DNA from 4 places in the Erwinia papayae genome. Region 1 is predicted to be linked to each of the others. Evidence: predicted binding sites of a transcription regulator. Region 1 holds the regulator's gene; each other region holds the start of a gene.
What was found. The regulator PurR, encoded in region 1, represses purine synthesis genes. The targets are predictions, from matches to a motif close to CANGCAAACGTTTGCNTG.
Positions count from the first base shown of each region.

Region 2: the regulator PurR is predicted to act here: its motif matches at 1,710-1,727, upstream of gcvT (glycine cleavage system aminomethyltransferase GcvT).
Region 3: the regulator PurR is predicted to act here: its motif matches at 1,318-1,335, upstream of serA (phosphoglycerate dehydrogenase).
Region 4: the regulator PurR is predicted to act here: its motif matches at 1,537-1,554, upstream of AC3RPL_RS12375 (amino acid aminotransferase).

Region 1 is NZ_JBZCHT010000009.1:1,202,846-1,206,004, forward strand. It holds gene AC3RPL_RS10530 (C40 family peptidase) at 1-804, shown strand, start outside; gene cydH (cytochrome bd-I oxidase subunit CydH) at 844-933, opposite strand; gene purR (HTH-type transcriptional repressor PurR) at 1,215-2,240, shown strand; gene punR (DNA-binding transcriptional activator PunR) at 2,346-3,159, opposite strand, start outside.
Region 2 is NZ_JBZCHT010000002.1:287,079-290,237, forward strand. It holds gene gcvP (aminomethyl-transferring glycine dehydrogenase) at 1-91, opposite strand, end outside; gene gcvH (glycine cleavage system protein GcvH) at 115-501, opposite strand; gene gcvT (glycine cleavage system aminomethyltransferase GcvT) at 573-1,667, opposite strand; gene ubiI (FAD-dependent 2-octaprenylphenol hydroxylase) at 2,300-3,159, opposite strand, start outside.
Region 3 is NZ_JBZCHT010000002.1:294,676-297,834, reverse strand. It holds gene AC3RPL_RS01370 (LysR family transcriptional regulator ArgP) at 1-287, opposite strand, end outside; gene rpiA (ribose-5-phosphate isomerase RpiA) at 482-1,141, shown strand; gene serA (phosphoglycerate dehydrogenase) at 1,417-2,652, shown strand; gene AC3RPL_RS01355 (5-formyltetrahydrofolate cyclo-ligase) at 2,707-3,159, opposite strand, start outside.
Region 4 is NZ_JBZCHT010000009.1:1,592,378-1,595,536, forward strand. It holds gene asnS (asparagine--tRNA ligase) at 1-19, shown strand, start outside; gene ompF (porin OmpF) at 320-1,435, shown strand; gene AC3RPL_RS12375 (amino acid aminotransferase) at 1,620-2,810, shown strand; gene AC3RPL_RS12380 (MBL fold metallo-hydrolase) at 2,955-3,159, opposite strand, start outside.

The DNA of each region.
Region 1 (3,159 bases):
CGTTTACTCATCACGCTTATCATGCTGGCTACAGCTCAGCTGTTTTTCAATATGGCGCACGCATCGCCCCATACCCCTGTTAATGCTAATCACCACAAAACTGACAGCAACACCACGGCACGAGAAGATGAACGGCGTAAGCGACGTCCGGTGAAAAGCAGTTCCAGCAAAGTAAAAGAAGTCAGTAGCAAAAAATCCCGTCTGACTGCGGTCAATAAATTCAAACTAAAAAAACGCAATACCGTCAGGGTAAATGTAACAACCGCATCAGTTAAAGAAACATTGCCGGTGTATAAAAGACGATATGGGCGCCATCACGGCAATACGGTAGTGCAGCCGGATGAGATGGCTTACAGTGTTGCCCCGCTGAAGCTCAGCAGAGCACACCGCGCCCGCTACCAGAAAGCACGTGAAACGGCGATGAACAAACTGATGGGCCAGCTGGGTAAACCTTATCAGTGGGGCGGAACATCGCCGAAAACCGGTTTCGATTGCAGCGGTCTGGTCTGGTACGCTTATAAAGATCTGGTGAAATTCAAAATTCCACGCACGGCCAATGAGATGTACCATCTGCGCGATGCGGCTTCGATCAGACGTGACGATCTCGAAAAAGGCGATCTGGTTTTTTTTCGTATAAATGGCCGCGGTACTGCCGATCATGTTGGGGTTTATCTGGGTAATGGTAAATTTATTCAGTCGCCGCGAACCGGCAAAGATATTCAGGTCAGCGCACTAAGCGAAGATTACTGGCAACGCCACTATATTGGTGCACGCCGGATGATGACGCCAAAAACTATTCGCTGATTCACTCTCAAGGCCGTTCCGGGGAGCGGCCTTATTTTTTCAGTGCAGCACTGCGGTGAAGCTGAATGCAACAATCATCAGTAAAGCGCCGATGGTTGTCAGTAGTGAAAATTTAAGATTGGTATCCATCTGTTACCCTCGATAACCACAGCGTTTATGGCGTCATTGATTTTCCCATAGTTGCCAGTAAAAATCTCGTTTTCTCTGCTCAGGCTTGTTAGAATTCTTACGCATTACTTCAGGTCACCGTATCGTTCATATTCATTTTCTGGCACAGACCTTTTCCCTTTCTGATGTCTCCGCAAGACACCGTATAGCTTTGTTAACAGACATCAGGTTTTTGTATTTGAAGCAATCGTTTAACAAACTAATTATCAGTAAGTTACGAGATATCCAGGAGTAGCGAGTTAATGGCAACAATAAAAGATGTGGCCAGACGTGCGGGCGTATCAACCACCACCGTTTCCCACGTTATTAATAAAACCCGCTTTGTCGCTGAAGAAACGCGAGAAGCCGTGTGGAGTGCCATCAAAGAATTACATTACTCTCCCAGTGCAGTCGCCCGCAGCCTGAAGGTGAATAACACTAAAACCATAGGCCTGTTAGCCACCTCAAGCGAAGCGCCCTACTTTGCTGAGATTATTGAGGCGGTAGAAAATTGCTGCTTTGAGAAAGGCTATACCCTGATTTTAGGTAATGCCCATAATGACCTGCAAAAACAGCAGGCCTATCTCTCTATGATGGCGCAGAAGCGGGTAGATGGTCTGTTGGTCATGTGTTCTGAATATCCTGCGCCGTTAATTACCTTACTGGAAGAGAGTCGTCATATTCCAATGGTAGTGATGGACTGGGGCGAATCGCGCGGCGATTTTACCGATACCGTACTGGATAATGCCTTTGAAGGCGGCTACCTGGCAGGCCGCTATCTGATCGACCGTGGTCACCGCGACATCGGAGTGATCCCCGGTCAGATGGAACGGAATACCGGAGGTGGACGCCATGCTGGATTCCTTAAAGCCCTTGCTGAAGCGGATATTCCGTTACGGGAAGAGTGGCTGGTTCAGGGTGATTTTGAGCCGGAATCCGGCTACCACGCTATGCAGCAAATCCTCTCACAAAAACAGCGCCCCAGTGCAGTGTTCTGTGGCGGTGACATTATGGCAATGGGAGCGATATGCGCAGCAGATGAAATGGGGCTGCGTGTCCCACAGGATATTTCGGTGATCGGGTATGATAATGTGCGTAACGCTCGTTTTTTTGCTCCTTCACTGACCACGATTCATCAGCCTAAGGAACAGCTGGGTGAAACCGCTTTTGCTATGCTGCTGGATCGTATAACCAGCAAACGTGAAGAACCACAAACAATTGAAGTGCACCCCACACTGATTGAACGTCGCTCGGTGGCTGATGGTCCTTTCAGGAAACACCGGCAATAATTCTTATACCGCCTCTGATGTCAGGGGCGGCCGCTTCACCAGCCACAGCTCTGACGTACAGAGCAGCGCCTGAACAGTAAAAACGGACATGGCAGACCGGTGGGTTTATATCTCTTCCGCAAGCCATTCGCTGTTCAAGGTGTCGGTATCTCCCAGATAATCCAGTAGCCAGCTCAACGCAGGTGAGGCCGTTTGTTCTGACCAACTCACACAGCAGGGGCTGTCAGGAAAAACCGTTTCCAGCTGCAAAACTTTGAGTGCTCCCCTGCTTATAAGGGGGCGCGAAAGATGCGCAGGCACCATTCCCACACATAATCCGGATAACAGACAGTCAATGCCGCTTTCCCAGTCTGGCACCACCATCCGGCGCTGATTATCCAGGGTCCAGGTCGTTCTTCTGGTTAGAGAACGGGAGGTGTCCTCCAGACCGAGAGAAGGCCATGCACGTATGCTCTCCTCACTGACCGGCCCCTGAAGCTGAGCAAGGGGGTGCCCGGCCTCTACCACGCAATGCCAGCCAAGCATTCCCATGCTGCGAAAAGCAAAACGTCCACCAACCGGAATAGCCTGAGTTGCCCCAATCGCCACATCCACCCGCCCATCTGCCAGCGCATCCCAGACACCATTAAATACTTCTGCTGACAGATGCAGTTCCATGTCGGGAAAATGTCGATAGAAATCAATCACCAGCTGCCGGGTTCTGGCTGGTTTGACAATGCAGTCCACGGCAATATTAATCTGACCGCGCCAGCCGTTGGCCACCTGCTGGCACTGACGTCGGGTGGCAAGCATTTTTTTGATAACAGCTCGTCCTTCCCTGACAAAAAAATGCCCTGCATCGGTCAGCACGACGTCGCGGTGACGTCTGACAAAGAGGGCGACAGCCAGCCACTCCTCCAGCTGGCGGACAGTATAGCTG
Region 2 (3,159 bases), on a different contig from region 1:
TTAACATCGCCTCCTGCTGCTGCGAAGAGGGGCCGATATGGCGCTCAGTAAACGCACCGGTGTGTTCTAACTGGCTGAGAGTCTGGGTCATTGCTAACAAATCCTGATTACGGGTTATTCGTCAATGCTGGCTTTATAGGCATCCGCATCCAGCAGTGAATCCAGTTCGGATTCATCGCTGGCTTTAATACGGAACAGCCAGCCGTCTTCATAAGGCGCGCTGTTGACCCGTTCCGGTTCTCCGTCCAGCACGTCGTTTACCGCCACCACTTCACCGCTAATCGGGGCGTAAATATCTGACGCAGCTTTCACTGATTCTGCCACTGCGCAGTCATCGCCCTGGCTCCAACTGCTGCCCACGTCAGGCAGGTCGACGAACACCATGTCGCCCAACAGTTCCTGTGCGTGTTCCGTGATCCCCACGGTGTAGGTCCCGTCTGCTTCTTTACGCACCCATTCGTGGCTGTCACGATATTTCAATTCACCTGGCACATTGCTCATCGCCCACTCTCCTGAACGTTATTATTTAAAGGCATACGCTCTGACAGCGCATGGCCTGGCTTGCAAGTCTGTTATACGACCGGTTTACCGGCACGCACGAAAATTGGTTTGGTTACGCGAACGGGCATTTCACGGTTGCGGATCTGTACAATGGCGGTTTCGCCAATACCCGCCGGAACGCGAGCCAGCGCAATGCTGTACCCCAGGGTTGGCGAGAAAGAGCCACTGGTAATGACGCCTTGCTGAAGATTGCCCTGCGCATCGGTGAAGCGCACCGGCAGTTCATTCCGCAGTACGCCTTTTTCAGTCATCATCAGACCGACCAGTTGTTCAGTGCCTTTTTCACGCTGCGCGGTAAGCGCTTCACGGCCGATAAAGTCACGCTCCTGTGGCTGCCATGCCACCGTCCAGCCCATATTGGCAGCCAGCGGAGAAACCCCTTCATCCATCTCCTGACCGTACAGATTCATCCCGGCTTCAAGGCGCAACGTGTCGCGCGCTCCGAGCCCGGCAGGTTTCACGCCTGCCGCCACCAGCTTTTGCCAGAATTCAGCCGCCTGCTGGTTTGGCAGGGCAATTTCATAACCCGCTTCACCGGTATATCCCGTGGTAGCAATAAACAGGTCGCCGGTCTCTACACCAAAGAAAGGTTTCATTCCGGCCACGGCCTGACATTGTGTCTCGTCAAACAGGCTTTGTGCTTTAGCCTGGGCATTCGGCCCCTGCACGGCAATCAGCGACAGATCGTCCCGCTCGTGAATCTGAACGCCATAAGGTTCAGCATGTTCACTAATCCACGCCAGATCCTTCTCACGGGTAGCTGAGTTGACCACCAGGCGAAAAAATTCTTCGTTGATAAAGTAAACAATCAGATCGTCAATGACGCCAGCGGAAGCATTGAGCATGGCGGTGTAGAGGGCCTTACCCGGTTGGGTCAGTTTGGCAACATCGTTGGCAAGAAGGTAACGCAGAAAGTCGCGGGTACGCGGCCCATGCAAATCGACGATGGTCATGTGCGAGACGTCAAACATCCCGGCATCAGTGCGTACCGCGTGGTGTTCATCGATCTGTGAGCCATAGTGCAGTGGCATCATCCAGCCATGAAAGTCCACCATACGTGCGCCTGCAACCTGGTGTTGTTCAAACAAGGGAGTCTGCTGAGTCATATCGATTCCTGTTCTGATTATTGACGCCTGCACGGCTGGCGCGGCGCAAACGTTACCCTGGGACTGAAGTTACCATCGAATACGGTGATTAACCATAAGTTAAACAGGGTCGAATCATTATGGTGCAACAGAAGGGAAAGATAATTAATCGGAGTTTTTAACTTAAAATATAAATAATCACATTTTTAAATTCTGATTTAGTAGTCTTATTGCAGTTTAAAAGTAGTGAAAAGGTATCTGACAGCTAAAATGACAGCGCGATAAAATCATCTTTGCATGAGGAAATATAATGCGAACAGGGTGGTGAAATTAGAATTTTTCAAATGATGTACCAAAACAGGGCATCACGTTATTCAGGCCTTCAACAGGCAGATGCTGATGATGTTGTCAGATAAGAATAACGGCGAGATGAGGGGGAGATTATACCGTCTGGATAATGCGGTTATTGCCTCCTGGCAGGCAAACCGGCGGGCAGCAGAGGAAGGTAGTTAACGTTGACGGTAAGATGGTGATTGCCGGTCAGGCCATTAGCCCATGTCATCGCTGGAGAAAAGGAATGAACGGAACAGTGAAATATTTTCCGTTCATTTCCGCTGGTTGCAGGATGGGCATAAATGCTGGAGCAATGAAGATTAATGCAGCCATTCCGGCAGGTCGTTAAGCCCCATCGCCTGCTTCAGCAAACGAGGTTTCACCCCCGGAAGTTTGTCGGCCAGGCTGAGTCCAACGTCACGAAGCAGTTTCTTTGCCGGATGGTTGCCATCAAACAGCTCGCGGAAGCCCTGCATTCCAGCCAGCATCATCGCCGCGCTGTATTTGCGGCGACGCTCATACCGACGCAGATAAAGGTGCTGACCAATGTCTTTGCCCTGCTGATGCAGACGTTTCAGTTCACCAACCAGTTCTGCTGCATCCATAAAACCAAGATTCACTCCCTGCCCTGCCAGTGGGTGAATGGTATGTGCGGCATCACCCACCAGCGCCAGACGATGAGTGGCGAAACTGCGGGCAAAGCGTGCCATCAGGGGAAAGGTTTCCCGCTCACTTTCCAGCGTACACAAACCGAGACGCAGATCGGAAAGCACCGACAGTTGCTGGTTGAATACCTCTGCCGGCATTGACTGAAGCCGCGCGGCTTCCTGAGGCGGCAGTGACCAGACGATGGAACAGAGATGCGGGTCGCTGAGCGGCAGAAAAGCCAGAATGCCTTCACCGTGGAAAACCTGACGTGCAACCGCACCATGTGGCTGTCGGGTGCGTATGTTTGCCACCAGCGCATGGTGTTCATAGTCATGAAATGTCAGCGGAATATCCGCCTTGTTGCGCAGCCATGAGTTTGCACCGTCAGCGGCCACCAGAAGCCTGGCTCCAATCATGGTGCCGTCATTCAACGTCACAAAGGCTTCGTTATCGCCAAAAGCCACCTGTTGCAGTTGTGCGCCCGGGATCAGAGTGATATCACGCTGCTCACTGGCTTTCGTCCATAATGCCT
Region 3 (3,159 bases), on a different contig from region 1:
GCCAGTGACAGCAGCAGGGGCGTGGTGCCGCCATTTTCATCCCCCAGCCACTCTTCTTCCAGTAGCTCAACCTGATGCAGTAAAGCCAGCAACTTTTGTCCCTGTTCCGTCGGACGAGGTGGAACGGTGCGTACCAGCAGCGGCTGGCCAAACATATTTTCAAGCTGCTTGATACGCTGAGAAACGGCTGACTGGGTGATACACAGCTTTTGTGCGGCACGTTCAAAACCACGTTCACGGATCACTGCATCCAGCGCCTGAAGCGTTCGATAATCCGGGCGTTTCATTAGTTGCTTCAACTCTCTTTCAGGTGTGGAACCAGCACTATGCCACAGATTACTCACTTTGGGCTGTACAACATGAACTTATCAGAGCAACGCTTTGTGGGCCCGACCGCAAAGCGTCAACAAATGCTGCATGACAGGGGTGGGGTTGCTTTATACTGTCGCCTCTCTAAAGCCGCACGGATTGTAAAAATATCATGACGCAGGATGAACTGAAAAAAGCCGTTGGCTGGGCGGCGCTGGACTATGTTAAACCCGGCACCGTGGTTGGGGTGGGAACAGGGTCAACCGCCTCGCATTTTATTGATGCGCTTGCCACCATGCGACATCAGATTGAGGGGGCCGTTTCCAGCTCAGAGGCGTCAACCCTTAAGCTGAAAAGCCTGGGGATTCAGGTTTTTGATTTCAACGAAGTAGATGCACTGTCGGTCTATGTTGATGGCGCAGATGAAATTAATGGTCAGATGCAGATGATCAAAGGCGGCGGCGCAGCGCTGACCCGTGAAAAAATCATCGCGGCGGTGGCTGATAAATTTGTCTGTATTGTTGATCAATCCAAACAGGTGGACGTTCTGGGTAAATTTCCGCTGCCGGTGGAAGTTATTCCTATGGCCCGCAGCTATATTGCGCGAGAACTGGTGAAACTGGGAGGGCTGCCAGAGTATCGTCAGCATGTGGTAACCGACAACGGCAATATTATTCTTGATGTACACAATTTGCAGATTCTGGATGCTGTTGCGCTGGAAAAATCGATTAACGCACTTGCTGGCGTGGTGACCGTCGGTCTGTTCGCTGCTCGTGGGGCAGATGTTGCGCTGGTTGGCACAGCATCGGGCGTGAAAACCATTGTAAAATGATCTTGCTGGCCTGACAGCGCTTAATTTCTGCAAAAAAACATCTTTTCTTTTGTGGCTGAGATTTGGTGACTTATGTCACAAAATAACGTCCGGGAGGGTGTTCCTGCTAAGGATGTTTGCCACGTCCTGATTATCTGTCGATTTTTGCAGGCCCAAAGCTCTCACCTGATGTCTGGCAGGCAATCGTTTGTATTGCTGCGGCGTAAATTTTGATATTTTGACATAAGGCTTAACTATATCAGCCACATCTGAAGTCTGCTAAATAGGATCGGGAAATGGCAAAAGTATCACTGGAGAAAGACAAGATTAAATTCCTGTTGGTGGAGGGCGTGCACCAGAGCGCAGTAGATAATCTGCGGGCATCTGGCTATACCAACATCGAATTTCATAAAGGCGCACTGGATAGCGAAACATTAAAAGAGTCGATCCGTGACGCGCATTTTATCGGTATCCGCTCGCGCACTCATCTGAGCGAAGAGATTTTCGCGGCGGCAGAAAAGCTGGTTGCGGTGGGGTGTTTCTGTATCGGCACCAACCAGGTAGATCTTGCTGCGGCAGAGAAACGCGGGATCCCGGTTTTTAACGCACCTTTCTCCAATACCCGATCGGTAGCAGAACTGGTTATCGGTGAGCTGTTATTGATGCTGCGCGGTGTACCGGCAGCCAATGCCAAAGCCCATCGTGGCGTGTGGAACAAACTGGCGGTAGGGTCGTTTGAGGCGCGTGGTAAAAAGCTGGGCATCATCGGCTATGGTCATATTGGTATGCAACTTGGTGTGCTGGCGGAAAGCCTGGGGATGCATGTTTACTTTTATGACATTGAGAACAAATTGCCGTTAGGCAATGCGACTCAGGTAACGCATCTGTCCGATCTGTTAAACATGAGTGATGTGGTCAGCCTGCATGTGCCGGAAACCCTCTCGACGCAGAACATGATGGGAGCGCAGGAGCTGGCGATGATGAAGCCGGGTTCACTGTTGATCAACGCTTCGCGCGGTACGGTGGTCGATATTCCTGCCTTGTGCAAAGTGCTGGCTGATAAACACCTGGCCGGCGCGGCTATCGACGTTTTCCCTGAAGAGCCTGCGACTAACAGCGACCCGTTCAATTCACCGCTGTGTGAATTTGATAACGTGATCCTGACGCCGCACATTGGTGGGTCCACCCAGGAAGCTCAGGAAAATATAGGTATTGAAGTTGCCGGTAAGTTGGCAAAATATTCCGATAACGGCTCAACGCTGTCAGCGGTTAACTTCCCGGAAGTTTCATTACCTATGCACGGCGACCAGAGTCGTCTGCTGCATATTCATGAGAACCGCCCTGGCGTGCTGACTGCCATCAACAATATTTTTGCCGGACAGGGCATTAACATCTCCGCACAGTATCTGCAAACCACCCCATCGATGGGCTATGTGGTCATTGATATTGATGCGCCGCAGGATGTGGCGAATACGGCACTTCAGCTGATGAAATCTATTCCCGGAACGATTCGCGCCCGACTGCTTTACTGAGTCTGGCTTCAGAGTGTAAAAGGGCGACGCAGGTTCGCCCTTTTTTATGCTCTTTTACCAGTGCCAGATTTTTGAGGGGGTAATCATCACCGGTAAAGGCACATCCCACTCTGCTACCGGTAGCTGCTCCACCTGCTGACAATCATGGGCCAGCCCGACAGGCAGAAAGCCATGCTGTTGCCAGTTCTGTAGGGTCCGGTCATAAAAGCCGCCGCCCATGCCCAGGCGCTGTCCATGGGTATCAAATGCCACCAAAGGCACCATCACCACATCCAGCTCATTCAGTGTGACCAGGTTACGAATGTCCAGCACTGGCTCAGGAATATTCAGACGGTTACGTATCAGAGGTGTGGTGGATTGGTAACGAATAAACAGCAACTGACCGGCGGAGAAAGGATGAAGAACAGGCAGGTAAACTTCCTGCTGGCGTTGCCATAATCGCTCAATCAGGGGGTAAGTATTAAGCTCGCCATCAAAAGAGAGAAACAGCGCGATTTTCCTCGCCTG
Region 4 (3,159 bases), 390 kb from region 1:
GCGTAATGCCAGTTTCTGATAATCTGCATTATATATAAGAAATTCATATACATATTAAAGGTCAGCTTCGCTGGCCTTTTTTATTTTTGTAAATTATGAGTTGGTTCACAAAGCTCCCTAAAAATTACATTTTGTAATACATTTTTTCATCCAGAAACCAGAATAGGGTATTAGTAGCATTTTCGGGCTAGATTAACCGCTCAGCGAATGGAAAGATGCGTGCAGACACAGAATGACACCAAACTCGCTTCAGAGTTCTGTAAAGAATTATTGACGGCAGTGGCAGGTGTCCGAATAACTCCAATGAGGGTAATAAAAAATGATGAAGCGCAACATTCTGGCACTGGTGATCCCTGCCCTGTTAGCAGCAGGCGCAGCTAATGCCGCCGAAGTTTACAATAAAAATGGCAACAAGCTGGATCTCTATGGCAAGGCTGTGGGTCTGCACTATTTTTCAGATAGTGATGGCTATTCAGGTGACGGAGATAAATCGTACGCTCGTTTTGGCTTCAAAGGTGAAACCCAAATTAACGATCAGTTAACCGGTTACGGTCAATGGGAATATAACTTCCAGGCTAACAACTCTGAAGGAAGTGATGCACAGAACGGTAACAAAACCCGTCTTGGCTTTGCTGGCCTGAAACTTAAAGATTATGGTTCAATCGATTATGGTCGCAACTATGCTGTGGGCTATGATGCGCTGGCCTGGACTGATATGCTGCCAGAATTCGGTGGTGATTTCAGCAACTCCGATACTATGACTGGACGTACCACTGGCGTATTGACTTATCGTAACACCAATTTCTTTGGAATGGTTGATGGCTGGGACTTTGCTGTGCAGTATCAGGGGAAAAACGACGAGTCTTCTGCAAACACTCGTTCTGATCTGCAAAGACAAAATGGTGACGGATACGCTGTATCTACGTCTTACACCTCACCAATTGGGGTAGGTATTGTCGGTGCATACAGCTCACAGGATCGCACTGACACTCAGAATACAGCCGTGTATGGCAAAGGTGACCGGGCTGAGTTTTGGGCAACTGCCGTCAAATATGATGCGAATAACGTATACCTTGCAGCTTCATATGCTGAAGGACGTAATGCAACGCCTATCTCTAACAACAACTTGCGCACCGCAAGTAATGATGCAACACCTGGTTTTGCTAACAAAACTCAGGATATTGAGCTGGTTGCGCAATATCAATTCGATTTCGGGCTCCGTCCTTCTGTTGCTTACGTTCAGACCAAAGGCAAAGATATTGAAGGAATTGGCGATGTCGACCTGGTTAAATATTTTGAAGTGGGTGCTACTTACTACTTCAACAAAAACATGTCTACCTATGTTGACTACATTATCAACCAGCTGAATGATAACAATGCTTTGGGATTGGGTAGCGGCGACACTGTTGCTGTAGGTCTGGTATACCAGTTCTAAGTTTTCAGACGGGAGCACTCTCCTGAGCTGATTTCAAACGGGGCCTCTGGCCCCGTTTTTGTTTTCTTTGATTTACTCCCCGCTTTTGCATCCCTTTATTTAGCGCAAACGGTTGGCAATTTGTGCGCCGTGGCGGTAACCTGAGTGCTCATTTCGCTTCAGTTTAAGTTAACGGACTTCGACTATGTTTGAACGCATTGCAGCTGCCCCCGCAGATCCTATTCTTGGCTTAGCCGACCTCTTCCGCGCCGATGACCGCCCAAATAAAATTAACCTTGGTATTGGCGTCTACAAAGATGAAACCGGCAAAACACCGGTGCTGACCAGCGTGAAAAAAGCTGAACAGTATCTGCTGGAAAACGAGAACACAAAAAACTATCTGAGCATTGACGGTCTGGCCGATTTTGCCCGCTGCACGCAGGCCTTATTGTTTGGTGCAGAAAGCCCGCTTATCGAATCTGAACGCGCCCGCACGGCACAAACACCAGGTGGCACCGGAGCTTTGCGCGTCGCCGCTGATTTTATTGCCACACAGACCAGTGCCAGACGCATCTGGGTCAGTAATCCCAGCTGGCCAAACCATAAAAATGTCTTCGAATCTGCCGGTCTGGAAGTTTGCGAATACCAGTATTATGATGCAGCCAGTCATTCGCTGGATTTCACTGGCATGCTGAATGCCCTCTCAGCCGCCGCCGCCGGTGATATTGTGGTGTTTCATGGCTGCTGCCATAACCCCACCGGCATTGATCCTGATGCCCAGCAGTGGTCACAGCTGGCCGAGATGTCTTTGAAGAAAGGCTGGTTGCCTTTATTTGATTTTGCTTACCAGGGCTTTGCCCGCGGTCTGGAAGAGGATGCAGAAGGCCTGCGCATTTTCGCCGCCAGCCATCAGGAGCTGCTTGTCGCCAGCTCTTACTCAAAAAATTTCGGTCTGTACAACGAGCGTGTCGGGGCATTCACGCTTGTCGCCAGCGAATCAAGCATTGCTGATACCGCCTTCAGTCAGGTAAAAGCGACTATTCGCGCCAACTACTCTAATCCTCCGGCTCATGGTGCAGCAGTGGTAGCGACCATTCTCAGCAATCCTGCTCTGCGTGCTATCTGGGAACAGGAACTCACTGACATGCGCCAGCGTATTCATCGTATGCGCCAGCTGTTTGTAAATACGCTCCAGGAGAAGGGCGCAAAAGGCGACTTCAGTTTTATTATTAATCAGAACGGCATGTTTTCATTCAGCGGATTAACCAAAGACCAGGTCGTGCGACTGCGGGAAGATTACGGTGTGTACGCGGTGAATTCAGGTCGTGTTAACGTAGCAGGTATGACGCCGGATAATATGGCCCCGCTTTGTGAGGCGATTGTCGCCGTTCTGTAATATCCTTTTCAGTCATCGTTGAAAGGAAGCGCCCGGTTGAATAAAGCCTGACGGTGTTTTTCAAACGTTACCCCTCTCGTTAACAGGAGCGGTAACCAGCAATAAAAAAGCCTGCTGATTAGCAGGCTTTTTTATTGCCACCTCTTACTGCAAAAATGGATTAGAGATCCTCTCACGCCCGAGAGTGGAAACAGGGCCATGCCCCGGCACAAAAGTAACATCATCACCTAGCGGCAATAATTTTTCTTTAATCGCAGCAATAAGATCGCTGTGGCTTCCCTGAGGAAAATCGGTTCGACCCACACCGCCGTTGAAAATCACATCGCCAGAAATCAGCAGGCGATCAGCC